Regions from separate parts of the Pseudomonas sp. ZS1P83 genome, predicted to be linked through region 2. Evidence: riboswitches for the same ligand, from Rfam matches in the RefSeq annotation. Region 2 holds a riboswitch; the other holds the start of a gene.

Region 1 (7,015 bases), 840 kb from region 2:
CTTCATGAATTCGTCAGTGCGCTCGCCAAGGGCTTCGGCGGTGCGGATGCGTTCTTCTTCCACCAGTAACTGAATCTTGCCACGCAGGGCTCGATCACTGATGCGGATGAAGCGCCAAGGCTGCATCAGGCCAACACTCGGTGCCTGATGCGCCGCTTCGAGCAGGCGCCGCAGTAACGCGGGCTCGACCGTGCCGCCGCTGAAATGACGCATGTCACGGCGTTCGCCGATGGCTCGGTAGACCGCTTCGCGTTCGGCCTGGCTGAATGCGTGGTCAGTCATGGCCTCTTCGCGGGCAAGCCCGCTCCCACAGGGTTTTGGTCAGGCGCAAATAGCGCGGCAACCGCCGATGGATTGGACGGGAAATAGAAGTGCACATAAGAGGCGGTCATCCGCCCTTCACGATAAACCGCCTCTGCCCCACGCCCGCCGTTAGGGCTCAGGCCACGAGCGATTGGCTCAAGCTCGGTGCTGGTCAGCGAATGGTGATAGGTGTGCCCGCGCAACGAACCTTCCGGCAACTCGACCGCCTGCAACGCCAACGCGGCCAGACGCTTTTGCATCACCGCATCCCCCGCCAGCAAGCCGACCATTTCAGCGCGAGCGCCCTCGACATCGGTCAACGAATCAAGCAAATAAAGCATGCCACCACACTCGGCCAACAACGGTTTACCCGCCGCATGGTGAGCGCGGATTGCGGACAGCATTGTGGTGTTCTGTGACAGCGCCACATGGTGCAGTTCGGGATAACCGCCTGGCAGATAGAGGCTGTCCGCTTCCGGCAATTGCGCATCACGGATCGGCGAGAAAAACGCCAATTCGGCGCCCATGGCGCGCAGCAGGTCGAGGCTCGCGCCATAGGTGAAGGCAAACGCTTCGTCACGGGCCACGGCAATTCGCACTCCGGCCAGCAACAGCTCGGCAGCGATCTCATCAGGGGCTGCGAATTCCACCGCCGGTGGCAGCGCGACCTCGCAACTGCTGGCCAGTGCATCGGCCGCTGCATCGAGGCGCAGGTCGAGATCGTTCAACTCACTGGCCTGAACCAGACCCAAATGACGACTCGGCAATTCGATCCCGGTTTCCCGGGACAAGGCACCGTACCAGCGCAAACCTTCAGTGAGGCTGCCTTCAAGTAATTGCGCGTGACGCAGGGTGCCGACGCGGTTGGCCAGCACACCGGCAAACGGCAAATCCGGCTGATAGCGCGCCAGCCCCAGGGCCAGTGCGCCAAAGGTCTGGGCCATGGCGGTGCCGTCGATCACACCCAGCACCGGCACACCAAAATGCCGCGCCAGATCAGCGCTGGACGGCGTACCGTCAAACAACCCCATGACGCCTTCGATGAGGATCAGATCGGCTTCGCCGGCGGCTTCCCACAACAGACGACGACTTTCCTGCTCGCCGACCATCCACATGTCCAGTTGATACACCGGCGCACCGCTGGCGCGCTCGAGAATCATCGGGTCGAGAAAGTCCGGGCCGCACTTGAACACGCGAACCTTGCGCCCCTGATTGCGATGCAAACGGGCCAGCGCGGCGGTGACGGTGGTCTTGCCCTGACCGGAGGCCGGCGCGGCAATCAGTACCGCCGGGCAGTGACGACTGATTTTCATAATGTAGTATTCACAGCTCGACGCCTTTTTGCGCTTTGATCCCGGCCTGGAACGCGTGTTTGATCACGCCCATTTCGGTGACCGTGTCAGCTAGTTCGATCATCTCCGGCTTAGCGCCGCGACCGGTGACCAGCACATGCTGCATCGGCGGACGCGCCTGCAAATCGCTGAGTACCTGATCGAGATCGAGGTAGCCGTGCTTGAGCGCAATGTTCAACTCATCCAGCACCACCAGGCCAATCGACGGATCACTGAGCAATTCGCGGGACACCGCCCACGCCGCTTCAGCGGCGGCGATGTCACGCTGGCGATCCTGGGTTTCCCAGGTGAAGCCCTCGCCCATCACATGAAAACGCACCTGTTCCGGGAAGCGCCGGAAGAACAGTTCTTCGCCGGTGCTGTTGCGCCCCTTGATGAACTGCACCACGCCACACTGCATGCCGTGGCCCATGGACCGGGCGAGCATGCCGAAAGCCGAGCTGCTTTTTCCTTTGCCGTTTCCGGTCAGCACCAGCAGCAGGCCGCATTCATTCGGGGAGTTGGCGATGCGTTCGTCGATCACGGCTTTTTTGCGCAGCATGCGTGCCAGATGACGTTCGTCACGATCGGGGGTATCAGGCATGGGGAGCTCTCCGTTGAGGCTGGATAACGGCGGGCAGGCACAAGAATAGACGGCAAAAAGCCTGGCATCGCCCACCGTGATGCCGCTGGATGGATCAGGCCGGTCTCCGGGCTCATGAGCGGCGATTCGCCTGACTGCGCGCCTTCCCATGTCGAGATCAACACAGTGGCTCAAGGCGCAGTCTTTACTCATTTACCGTTGCGGGGGCAGCGCCGGGATCGTGGTTCTTCATTAGTTGAATGAACGTACTCACCGGCTTCCCTGTTTCACTCTGTCGACCAAGGTCACAGAGCACCTGAAACAAGCCGCGAAGGTTAGAGGGTTGGGGATGGAGCGTCAATTGAAGACAGGCAGACTGCGAGCGAATAACTGCCGTCGATCAATTATCTGACGCCAATCTTGTGCCACACTCCCAGCAGTGATATCAAAGAGCCACAACCTCACAACACAATAACAAAGGTGAGCCACATGCAAGGCATGATCATCAGCAATCCGAAGCTGGAATTCCTGCGCCCGGTGCTGGAACGCTGGTTTGACTGTATCGACCGCTACAACGCCGTGCGCGGCGATAACGACACGCCTTACTGGTTCGACGAAAAAGCCAACCTGAGCCTGCTGTCCGCCGCTGCGTGGATGGCGGAAATGGTTACACTGCAACAAACACCGACCCGTAAACAGACCGAAGAAGGCGAACGCAATGGCCGCGCCGATCTGTTTATCGCTACCCGCGAAGAACGCGCTTACCTTCAGACGAGCCAGCGCTGGCCACGCGTCAACAGCCTGAACCTGACTCAAGCATTGCAGGACATCACCAGCGACGCCAAGCGCATCAGCTACGCCAGCGACCTGAAACTCGGCTGCCTGTTCGTTGCGCCACAAAAGGCTCAACAAAGCACTACTCCGGAAGAACTCCAGGACATGGTCCACGACCTGCAAAAGGAACACACCTGCGCGGTGGCCTGGTATTTCCCCTACGCCTATCGCAAGTTGCGCAACGAAGCCGGCAACTATCACCCCGGCATTGCCGTGCTGCTCAAGGAAGCCCGCGGCTGACCGGTTGAACCATCGCGCACCTGCGCTTCTCTATTGATTAGAACAATGCATTCATAGGGAAGATCAGCATGCGCAAGCCTCAGTTCGCTCTCGTCATCGTGTTCGCCGGAGGGCTTGCCGCCTGTGGTGAAACCTCCAGGCTGCAAGTCTCCGACGGCACCGGCCCGTCGCCCAAGCTGCCAGAACCAAACAAAACCCTGATCCCGACGGTGAACATCGCCCCGGCGATCGGCTGGCCGAACGGCGCGAAACCCATCGCTGCGACAGGGACTCAGGTGGCGGCCTTTGCTGAAGGTCTCGATCACCCGCGCTGGCTCTACGTGTTGCCCAACGGCGACGTGCTGGTCGCCGAAACCAATGCCCCGCCCAAACCCGATGACGGCAAAGGCATCCGTGGCTGGGTCATGGGCAAAGTCATGGGCCGTGCCGGCGCCACAGTCCCGAGCCCGAACCGCATCACGCTGCTGCGGGACAAGGACCACGACGGCATCGCCGAAACCCGAACGGTGTTTCTGGAAAACCTAAACTCACCCTTCGGCATGACCCTGGTCGGCAATGACCTGTACGTCGCCGACACGGACCGCTTGCTGCGCTTCCACTATGAAAACGGCGAGACGGCGGTCAAGTCACAGCCAATGAAGGTGATAGACCTGCCGGGCGGTACGCTGAATCACCACTGGACCAAAAACGTCATCGCCAGCAAGGACGGCAGCAAGTTGTACGTCACGGTGGGCTCCAACAGCAACGTGGCTGAAAACGGCATGGACAAGGAAGAAGGTCGCGCGGCGATCTGGGAAGTGGATCGTGCCACCGGCAACCATCGAATCTTCGCCTCGGGGATTCGTAATCCGAACGGTCTGGCCTGGGAGCCTCAGAGCGGCGCACTGTGGACGGCGGTCAACGAGCGCGACGAAATCGGCAGCGACCTGGTGCCGGACTACATCACTTCGGTCAAGGACGGCGCGTTTTATGGCTGGCCTTACAGCTATTACGGCCAGCACGTCGACATTCGCGTCGAGCCGCGAAACCCCGACCTCGTGGCCAAGGCCATTGCTCCGGACTACGCGGTCGGCCCGCATACCGCATCGCTGGGCCTGACGTTCGCTGAAGGCAACACGCTGCCAGCGCAGTTCAAGGAAGGCGCATTCATCGGCCAGCATGGCTCATGGAACCGTAAGCCGCACAGTGGCTACAAAGTGATTTTCGTACCGTTCAACGCGGGGAAACCGATCGGGCAGCCGATTGATGTGCTCACAGGGTTCCTCAATGACGAGGAAAAAGCCATGGGCCGTCCCGTAGGCGTGGTGATTGATCAGCAGGGTGATTTGTTGGTAGCGGATGACGTGGGGAACAAGGTGTGGCGCGTATCGGCGGCCAAGTAAACGCTTAGCGCTTACGGCACAGGGTCAATCCATCGCCCAACGGCAACAATGACAGATCCACACGCGAGTCATCCTTCAAGGCGCGATTGAGCGCCTGGATGGCTCGGGTGTCTTCGCTCTCGGGATTTTCCTCAAGCACCCGTCCGCTCCACAGCGTGTTATCAAACACCGCCAGACCACCGACGCGCAGCAGTCGCAGGGCGTGCTCCAGATAACGTGGGTAGTTGGCTTTGTCGGCATCAATGAAGATCAGGTCGAACGGCTCTTGCTGATCCAGCAGGGCCAAGGTTTCCAGCGCGGGCGCCAAGCGTAGGTCAATCCGCTCGGCAAGCCCCGCCTCCTGCCAGTAACGACGTGCGATGGCATTGTAGTCGCCGGGAATGTCGCAGCAGATCATCGAGCCGTCATCCGGCAATGCAGCCACCATGCACAAGGCGCTGTAACCGGTGAAGGTGCCGACTTCCAGTAGACGCTTGGCGCCGGTGAGTTTCACCAGTAACGCGAGGAACTGGCCCTGCTCCGGCGCCACTTGCCAGCGAGCCATGGGCAGCGCCTGGGTTTCATCACGCAGACGCTTGAGCAGCGGCGTTTCGCGCAGGGAAACGTCGAGCAGGTATTGATACAGGGAATCGTCGAGATTGAGTGTGCGAGCGGTCATGACAACCTCTGCAATTTAGGGGTTGCGTGCCAAGTGCTCCGGTTGCAAGACGCGCTTGGCACTCAGATAGGCTTTCTGCCAGTAAGCTTTGGACAAGCTGTCAAGCTTCACCGTGCCGCCGGTGGCGGGCGCATGGACGAAGCGACCTTCGCCGACGTAGATCCCGGCGTGGCTGACCTGGGAGCCGCCATTGGTGGCGAAGAAGATCAGGTCGCCGGTTTGCAGTCCTTCCTTGCCCACGTTGGCCGCCTGCATGCTAATCATCTCGCGCGTGGTACGCGGCAGGGAAATGCCGGCGACGTCACGGTAGACATAACCGATCAGTCCGCTGCAATCGAAACCCGAATCCGGCGTGTTGCCACCCCAACGATACGGCGTGCCCACCAGGCCGAGCGCGCGGAACAATACGTCTTCTGCCTCAGGGGAGAATGCTTGGGAGGAACCGAAAACAATGGGCGCGCGAACCACCGGCGCAGGAGGCGGTGTACGGCTGGCGCAGGCGCTGAGCAGCGCTGCGAAGCACATGATTGCGAGGCGGGCCGACGTCGACATAAGGAGAACATCCTGATCTGGCTGCGGCTTTTTCTGCCGGGAGGACAGAAAAGAAAACCGCCTGCGCAGGACGCAGGCGGTTTGCCATCAATAATAGATCAGGATTCTAGCGGCTACGCGGCAAACTTCAAGTAAGACTTTAAGTTCACCTTACAAAATGTCCGCTTACTTGCGTGCCGTGACGATAGTCGGGGCTGCAGTTGGCGCCATCGCCAGTGCGCGCTTGGCTTCGATGAAGGTCTTGCTCCAATAGCTGTCGCCCAGACTATCGATCCGGACACCACCGCTGCGGCGGCTGCTGGAATGGATGAACTGGTTGTCACCCAGGTAGATCCCGGCGTGACTGACGCGGCCGCGACGGCCATTGGTGGCGAAAAACAGCAAGTCGCCAGGCTTCAGTTTGCTGCGCGAAACCAACGGAGCGTCCACGTTGATCATTTCGCGAGTGGAGCGTGGCAGGTTGAGGCCGGCTTCTTCACGAAACAGGTAACCGATGAAGCCACTGCAATCAAAGCCGGCTTCGGAGGTGCCGCCGAAACGGTAACGGGTACCGATCAGGGACATGCCGCGTTCGAGGATGCTGTCGGCCAGAACCGGAAGCTGGTACGACTTGCCGCCAGCGAAGTCTGCCAATTCTTTTTCGGTGGCCGCCTCTTCCTGTTCAAGCGCTTGCTGATAAAGAACGGAAGATTGGGCAGTAACAGAATTTTTAGCCTGCTGTTGCTGCTCTTGCTGGGACACTGGAGAGTGAGCAGCGCAACCGAACAACAGGGTGACGAATGCGAGGGGCACGAGGGGTGCAAAGCGATTTAGCATGGGCACGACCGTGGCTGATAGTTGTAAAGAAGGCGAGACTATGCCCGCTATCAACCTCATTTGCAAATTCAATCGATCTTGATGTGACTTATCGGTTTCTCGTTTACATCTAAGCGCTTAAGTCCGTTTTAGACGTTGGCGCAGCCTGCAACCCCGCAGGAAAGCTGGATTCTTGACGCCTGAAATATGCCAAAACCCGCGACAGGCTTGGGTTTTACCAGCCTAACGTTTCTTTCAGAAAGGGGATCGTCAGCTTGCGCTGAGCTTGAAGGGAGGCCTGATCGAGGCGTTCAAGCAGCTCGAAAAGCGCGCTCAT
Region 2 (7,015 bases):
CGCCTTCGATCGGCGGCACAAACGGATAGGACCCGGTGGCGAGCACCAATTTGTCGTAGGAGACGCACCCTTGTGCGGTGATCACCTGGCGGCGGACGCGGTCGATTTCCACTACCGGCACCCCCAGATGCAGGGTGACGCCCGGGGTCTGGTACAGCGAGGCTTCACCGAGGGCCAGCGACTCGGCATCACGGCCGGAAAAATATTCGGAAAGGTGCACACGGTCGTAAGCACGCATCGGCTCCTCGCTGAAGACGTGCAGCCGATAGTGATCAAGGGCACCGCGTTCGATCAGCTGTTCGACACAATGATGTCCGACCATGCCATTGCCGATCACGATCAGCGATTGCAGCTTGTTCAAAGTGGCAACATTGGAATTCATAAGAGACACCCGTCTATAGCTGTTCAAAAAGCAAAAAAAAACGCCTGAAACCTTGCGGTTCCAGGCGTCTTTGCCTGTTCATTTACGGTGCCAGGTCAGGCATCTATGCCGGATCCACCGATGTTGCCCACGACCTGTTCGGCCAATCGATCGTCGTTGACCGAGGGGGCTGCCCACTCGACTGCATTCACAGTGGGCCTGAACAGTGTCTTGCAGACTTTGTGCCAGTCGGCCGTAGGCCGTGCTTGCGCAGGTAAACGTGGACCACGGGTGCCCATGAAAGCCCGATATTTGCCTTCGCATAGTGCAGAGGCGTGTTGCACGGCCTTATAAAAGTGCACGAAGCTATCCCGTTCCGATCAGAATTTGCCACCCGGCGGAACATTGGCCGACAGCGGACGTATCGATGAAGCCCAGGTCGAGGAAGAAATTGATCGTCTGCGCTACGCCTGGGGCCTGGCTCAGCCAGACGACGGCCTGAACAGGTTGCTCGGTGAAAACCTCGAGATGGACCTGTTCGATCGCCTGCAACTCAAAGCCGTACTCGACGTATGCCGGCAGGCGGACAGCCTGTCCGATGCGGGGCGACGCCTGTTTGGCGTCTCACGTCAGGCAAAAGCACAACCGAATGATGCTGATCGTCTGCGCAAATACCTGGCGCGCTTCGCCCTCGACTGGAAGCAGGTGTCAGGTTGACGCCGCACCCCCAGGCCGTCGGACTCAAACCCAAGCCATTTCAGAGCTTGGCGATCGAGACCTCGGTGGATTTGACGAAGGCAATCACCTCGCTCCCCACTTTCAATTCAAGATCGCGCACTGAACGGGTAGTAATTACCGAGGTGACGATACCGGAGGCGGTTTGCACATCGATTTCGGAGACCACTTCGCCCGTCACAATTTCCTTGATGACGCCCTTGAACTGGTTGCGGACGTTGATCGCTTTGATGGTCATGATGAGGCTTCCTGTCTGAGGTCAGATACATCCGCACGGATGTGCAGGCCTTCAAAATGAACTTCTCGGACTAATATTAAAAGGAATATATATTGATTTGCTTATTCCTGAATTGAATATACAAATTGACAGTCCCCCCCCTGAAAATCATCTACCACAGCCAGCGTATAGCTGACGATCAGGCGATTCTCATCCAGGTGATTCGCCCAGCACGGTTCGTTGCACATTGTCGCCAGAGAGGTAGCGGGTCATGAAGGTCAACCCCGGCACACCGAGTGCGGCAAAGTTGTAGTCGTAGCGCGCTTTGCAACGCACCGAAGGCCTGGTTGTCGAGATCCCGAAAGTTGCCGTCTTCGGTACTGCGCGCATAACGTACGTCGCTTTTGAGCGACACGCGCCCCACCGCGCGACTGAGTGGCAAGCTGGTGGTCAGCATGCGGCCGATGAAGCCGCTGCCGCCATCCAAGCCATTCAAGCCATTCAAGCCATTCAAATCACTGCACGCATGCCCAACGTCCACGGCGCTCCCGTGCATATCGGCGATCCGTCGCTGATCGGTATCCGCGCACTTGAGACCCCGGACAACGGCGATGCCGTACCCGTTGAGTCTGACGAAATACCGGTATTCTGGGCGTGCGGTGTGACGCCTCAATCGATCGTGCAGGCGTCACGTCCGCCACTGTGCATCACCCATGCCCCCGGCTGCATGCTGGTGAAAGACTTGTGCAACAGTGCTTTGTAAACGCGTGGGAACTTCGGCCAGAAGCAGACATTCAACACTTATGCGGTTGCCTGCTGCGGGTTTGGTAGCTTGACCGAGTCCGTCAGTAAAACTGAGGTCTCTGACGACGAACCCGGCCTCGGCGCAGAGGTCAAAGCAGGTGATGGCATCGCCCATGATCAAAGGCCCATGGCCTGCTTCATTCGAGGGCGAAGCCAGTGGTTCACACACTTTAGGGTGCGCCGGATAACTTCAGTAGGCTCGAATTCTGCCGGGGGCAGGCGCTGACTGCTGCTCATATCCAATGCTCCCGTATCGGAGTACGAAAATGACTCAGTCAATGCGGTTCTTCCTATCGATCGTCCTTGCGACCGCCTCACTGGCATCGGCGAGCTTCTTGAACACTGCAGCTGCGGCAACCGCCGAGGATCTGAATGTCGATTCTCGGCAAGCGTTGCAGACGCTCTACAAGGCCACGCCCTTTGCCGAAAAAATCTCGCACAACGCCAAAGCAATACTGGTCTTCCCGAAAATTATCAAGGCGGGCCTTGTGTTTGGCGGTAGCTATGGCGAAGGCGAATTGTTAAAGGGCAAGACAGTAGTGGGTTATTACAACTCCGTAACCGGGTCATGGGGCCTGCAAGCAGGCGCTCAGTCGTATGGCTATGTGGTTTTCCTGATGACCGACAAAGCCGTGAACTATGTACGCGAAACCAAGGGCTGGGAAATCGGCGTAGGACCCACTGTTGTTGTGGTTGATGAAGGGGTGTCGAAGAATTTGTCCAGCTCGACGCTGAAAGACGATGCCTACGCGTTCATTTTCGACCAGCAGGGGTTAATGGCTGGGGTCAGCATTGAAGGAACCAAGATTTCCCTGATCAAACGCTAAAGCCGGCCGTCTGGCGCACGGATGCGCCAGACACACAGTGCCGGTCAGTGGTGCTATTCGGCATGATCGACTACCATGCCGGCCGCCGGTTTCCAAATGGGATTAATAGGGAATCCGAGATGCCTGACACGGCATCAAACGGAACTGCCCCCGCAACTGTAGATGCTGAGCCTGCTCCTGAACTGCCACTGGGATCACTCCCGGGAAGGCTGGAGCCTGGCGACGACGCATCAGTCAGGAGACCTGCCGGCCAAGCAAATCACTAACCGGCGGGGTGTCCGGGAAGGACATCCTTGCGCCGAGCCTCACCTGAGTGATCGGCACTTCACTGCTTCAATGGCAGCGTTCGATGATGTGTTTCCAGTCCGTACCCCTGCTCTTGTACGGTCAAATGGAGATTGCGTCATGCTGCTGTCCCGCCTTGCCACCCTCGCCACGGCCCTGGGTCTGTCCACCCTCGCCCATGCGACCCCGACCCACTATCCCCTGACTGTCGAGAACTGTGGCAGCACGTTGACCTTTCAGCAGGCACCCAGCCGTGCCGTGACCATCGGCCAGGCTGGCACAGAAATGCTTTACGCCATGGGCCTTGGCAACACGCTGGTCGGCACTTCGCTGTGGTTCAACGATGTGCTGGCCAAGTACAAGACAGAGAACGACACGATCGAACGCCTGGCCGATAACGAGCCGAGTTTCGAGGCGGTGATCGGCAAGCGTCCACAACTGGTGGCCGTGGAACTGGAGTGGATGGTCGGTCCGCAAGGCGTGGTTGGGACTCGCGACCAGTTTCACGAACTGAAGATCCCGACCTACCTGATGCCGTCCGACTGCGAAGCCAAGGACAACCTGGTCGGTGCCGACGGCACACGTCTGGAGGCATTTCGCATCGACAGCCTCTACAAAAGCATCAGCCAATTGGCTGAAATCTTCGATGTGCAGGAACGTGGCCAGCAGCTGAACGCCCAACTCAAGGCCAGCCTGGCCAAGTCCATTGCCACCGTACAGAACAAGGATCTGAAGCACACCAGCGCGCTGTTCTGGTTCTCCAGCGCCAGTCTGGATATCGATCCCTATGTCGCCGGGCACAAGGGCATTCCCGACTTTATGCTCAACACCTTGGGCGTGCGTAACGTTGTGGAGTCCGACGAAGAATGGCCTACCGTCGGCTGGGAAACCATCGCCAAGGCCAACCCGACCTTCCTGGTCATCGCACGCATGGATCGCCGTCGCTTCCCGGCTGACGACTATCAAAAGAAACTGGAATTCCTGCGCAGCGACCCAGTGACCCGCAACATGGACGCCGTGAAAAACAACCGCATCATCATCCTCGACGCCATGGCCATGCAGGCCAGCGTGAGAATGTTCGACGGCCTTGAAGCCCTGGCATCAGCCATCAACGGCTCCGACCTACCGAAATGACCACGACGCTGATTCGTACACTGCTGGCATTGCTGACACTTCTGCTGGCCGTGATTGCCGGTGTGGCCATCGGTGAAACGAGCATCGAACCGAGCGTGGTGTTCCAGGTGCTGGCCAACAAACTGTGGACTGCTGGTTATGTCCTCGACCCGATAGACGAAGGCATCGTCTGGAATTACCGCCTGACCCGCGCGCTGGTGGCAGCGGCCTGCGGTGCGGGCCTGGCCACCTGCGGGGTGATCCTGCAATCGCTGTTGCGTAACCCGCTGGCCGATCCTTATCTGCTCGGCATTTCTGCCGGCGCCTCGACGGGCGCTGTACTGGTAGCATTGCTGGGCCTCGGGGCGGGGCTGATTTCGCTGTCGGTCGGGGCGTTTTCCGGCGCCGTTGCCGCCTTCGCCGTGGTTGTTTTACTGGCCCGTGCCAGTGGCTCAAACGGCGGTACCGGGCAGATCATCCTGGCGGGGATTGCCGGTTCGCAGTTGTTCAATGCGCTCACGGCATTTCTGATCACCAAGTCGGCCAGTTCCGAACAGGCCCGCGGCATCATGTTCTGGTTGCTGGGCAATCTCAGCGGCGTGCGCTGGCCATCGGTGTGGCTGTCGGTGCCCGTGGCATTGATCGGTCTCGCGGTGTGCCTGTGGCACCGTCGGGCGTTGGATGCCTTCACTTTTGGCGCCGACTCAGCCGCCTCGCTCGGTATTCCGGTACGCCGAGTGCAATTTCTACTGATCAGCTGCGCCGCACTGGTGACGGCAGTGATGGTGTCGATCGTCGGCTCCATCGGTTTCGTCGGACTGGTCATTCCCCATGCCGTGCGACTGCTGCTGGGCACCCGGCATGCGCGTCTGCTGCCGGCAAGTGCGCTGGGTGGTGCAGTGTTTCTGATCGCCGCCGATGTCCTCTCCCGGACGATGATCAAAGGCCAGGTGATCCCGGTCGGGGTCATCACTGCATTGGTTGGCGCGCCGGTGTTCGCGTTGATCCTGATCGGTCGGAGGAATGCCCGATGAATGCTGCCTCGCCTGTTATCGGCGACTCCGTACTGCGTTGTTCCGGCCTCGGGTTCCATGTCCGCGACGCTGAGTTACTGCACAACATCCACCTAGACATCCGTCGTGGTGAAACCCTGGGCCTCGTCGGGCCCAACGGTTCGGGAAAATCCACGCTGCTCAAACTGCTGGCCGGCGTGCGCGTCCCTGGCCGGGGAGACATCCACCTCAACGGCCAGTGCCTCAAGGCGCTGTCACGGCAAACCATCGCGCAAACCCTGGCGGTGGTTGAGCAACAGGCCGACACCTTGGATGCCATCAGTGTGTTTGACGCCGTAGCCCTGGGCCGAACGCCGTGGCTGTCGGCCTTGAGCCCGTGGTCAAGTGAGGACGATGCCATCGTCCTGCAGGCGCTGCGCGACGTCGATGCAACGCACCTGAAAAACCGTACCTGGCACAGTCTGTCCGGCGGTGAACGTCAGCGTGTCCACATCGCTCGCGCCTTGGCCCAGCGCCCGCAGATTCTGTTGCTGGACGAACCGACCAATCACTTGGATATCCAGCATCAGCTCGCCATTCTAAAAGTTGTACAGGCTCTGCCAGTGACGACATTGATAGCCCTGCATGACCTGAATCAGGCGCTGACCTGTGATCGATTGGCGGTACTGGATCGGGGGCGATTAGTGGCCCTCGGCAAGCCACTGGAGGTGCTGACCCCGCAATGCCTGCAGGATACGTTCGGCGTGCAGGCGCATTACCTAATCGACCCTTTCGATGGAGCGCAGATCCTGCGATTTCGTTCTGTTTGACTTGCTCTCGGGTATTCGAGATATGTCGAACCCCAGGCGACTGGCAGAGGCGTCCTTGCTCATCCTTACATCTCCACCTGAGTCCCCAGTTCAATCACCCTGTTCAGTGGTAATTTGAAATACTTCAGGTTGCTGTTGGCATTCTTCAGCAGAAACGCGAACAGACTCTCTCGCCAGCGTGCCATACCAATGCGCTTGGTTGGGATCACCGTCTCCCGGCTGAGGAAATAGGTCGTGCGCATCGGGCTGAAATCCAGCTCATTCAAATGACAGAGACTCAACGCTTGGGGTACATCGGGCTCCTCGATAAAACCAAAGTGCAAACTGACCCGGAAGAACCCTTCGCCATAGGCTTCAACCTCAAATCGCCGGTCAGCACTCACGCGAGGACTGTCTTCGGACACCACGGTGAGCAGTACCACTTGCTCATGCAAAACTTGGTTATGCAGGAGATTGTGCAGTAGCGCATGCGGAACAGCATCTGCCCTGGCCGTAAGAAAAACCGCCGTGCCCTGTACGCGATGGGGAGGCTGCGTACGGATGCTACTGATGAATAGTGGTAGTGGAAGCGCGGTCTCATCCAGCCGCTCAACAATAATCTTCCTGCCCCGTTTCCATGTGGTCATCAAGATGAACAGGCCAATGCCGGCAATCACAGGGAACGCACCGCCTTGAAAAATTTTCGGCGCGTTGGCCGCGAAATACAGGCTGTCTACTAACAAAAAGCCGAGAAGCATCGGGATGGCCAGCCAGCGCGGCGTTTTCCAAAGGAGCAGGACGACGGCCGAGGATAAAATTGTCGTGATCAACATGGTTCCCGTCACCGCGACTCCATAAGCGGCGGCCAAGGC

What was found. A riboswitch is a leader RNA that binds a small molecule or an ion and turns the genes downstream of it on or off. The one in region 2 is predicted to bind cobalamin.
Region 1: linked by a shared signal. The riboswitch ahead of cobO (cob(I)yrinic acid a,c-diamide adenosyltransferase) and the one ahead of ACYZT0_RS09235 (ABC transporter substrate-binding protein) in region 2 are both predicted to bind cobalamin.

The regions. Positions count from the first base shown of each region.
Region 1 is NZ_CM142706.1:1,077,896-1,084,910, reverse strand. It holds gene bluB (5,6-dimethylbenzimidazole synthase) at 1-282, opposite strand, end outside; gene ACYZT0_RS05240 (cobyrinate a,c-diamide synthase) at 279-1,616, opposite strand; gene cobO (cob(I)yrinic acid a,c-diamide adenosyltransferase) at 1,627-2,238, opposite strand; cobalamin riboswitch at 2,319-2,552, opposite strand; gene ACYZT0_RS05230 (hypothetical protein) at 2,707-3,291, shown strand; gene ACYZT0_RS05225 (PQQ-dependent sugar dehydrogenase) at 3,360-4,673, shown strand; gene ACYZT0_RS05220 (O-methyltransferase) at 4,678-5,331, opposite strand; gene ACYZT0_RS05215 (C40 family peptidase) at 5,347-5,883, opposite strand; gene ACYZT0_RS05210 (C40 family peptidase) at 6,049-6,699, opposite strand; gene hda (DnaA regulatory inactivator Hda) at 6,914-7,015, opposite strand, start outside.
Region 2 is NZ_CM142706.1:1,913,133-1,920,147, reverse strand. It holds partial or broken gene nirB (nitrite reductase large subunit NirB) at 1-382, opposite strand, end outside; partial or broken gene ACYZT0_RS09260 (sigma 54-dependent transcriptional regulator) at 764-1,078, shown strand; gene ACYZT0_RS09255 (TOBE domain-containing protein) at 1,119-1,334, opposite strand; partial or broken gene ACYZT0_RS09250 (OprD family outer membrane porin) at 1,557-1,640, opposite strand; partial or broken gene ACYZT0_RS09245 (D-glutamate cyclase family protein) at 1,724-2,076, shown strand; gene ACYZT0_RS09240 (lipid-binding SYLF domain-containing protein) at 2,384-2,944, shown strand; cobalamin riboswitch at 3,014-3,209, shown strand; gene ACYZT0_RS09235 (ABC transporter substrate-binding protein) at 3,350-4,363, shown strand; gene ACYZT0_RS09230 (FecCD family ABC transporter permease) at 4,360-5,376, shown strand; gene ACYZT0_RS09225 (ABC transporter ATP-binding protein) at 5,373-6,164, shown strand; gene ACYZT0_RS09220 (potassium transporter Kup) at 6,230-7,015, opposite strand, start outside.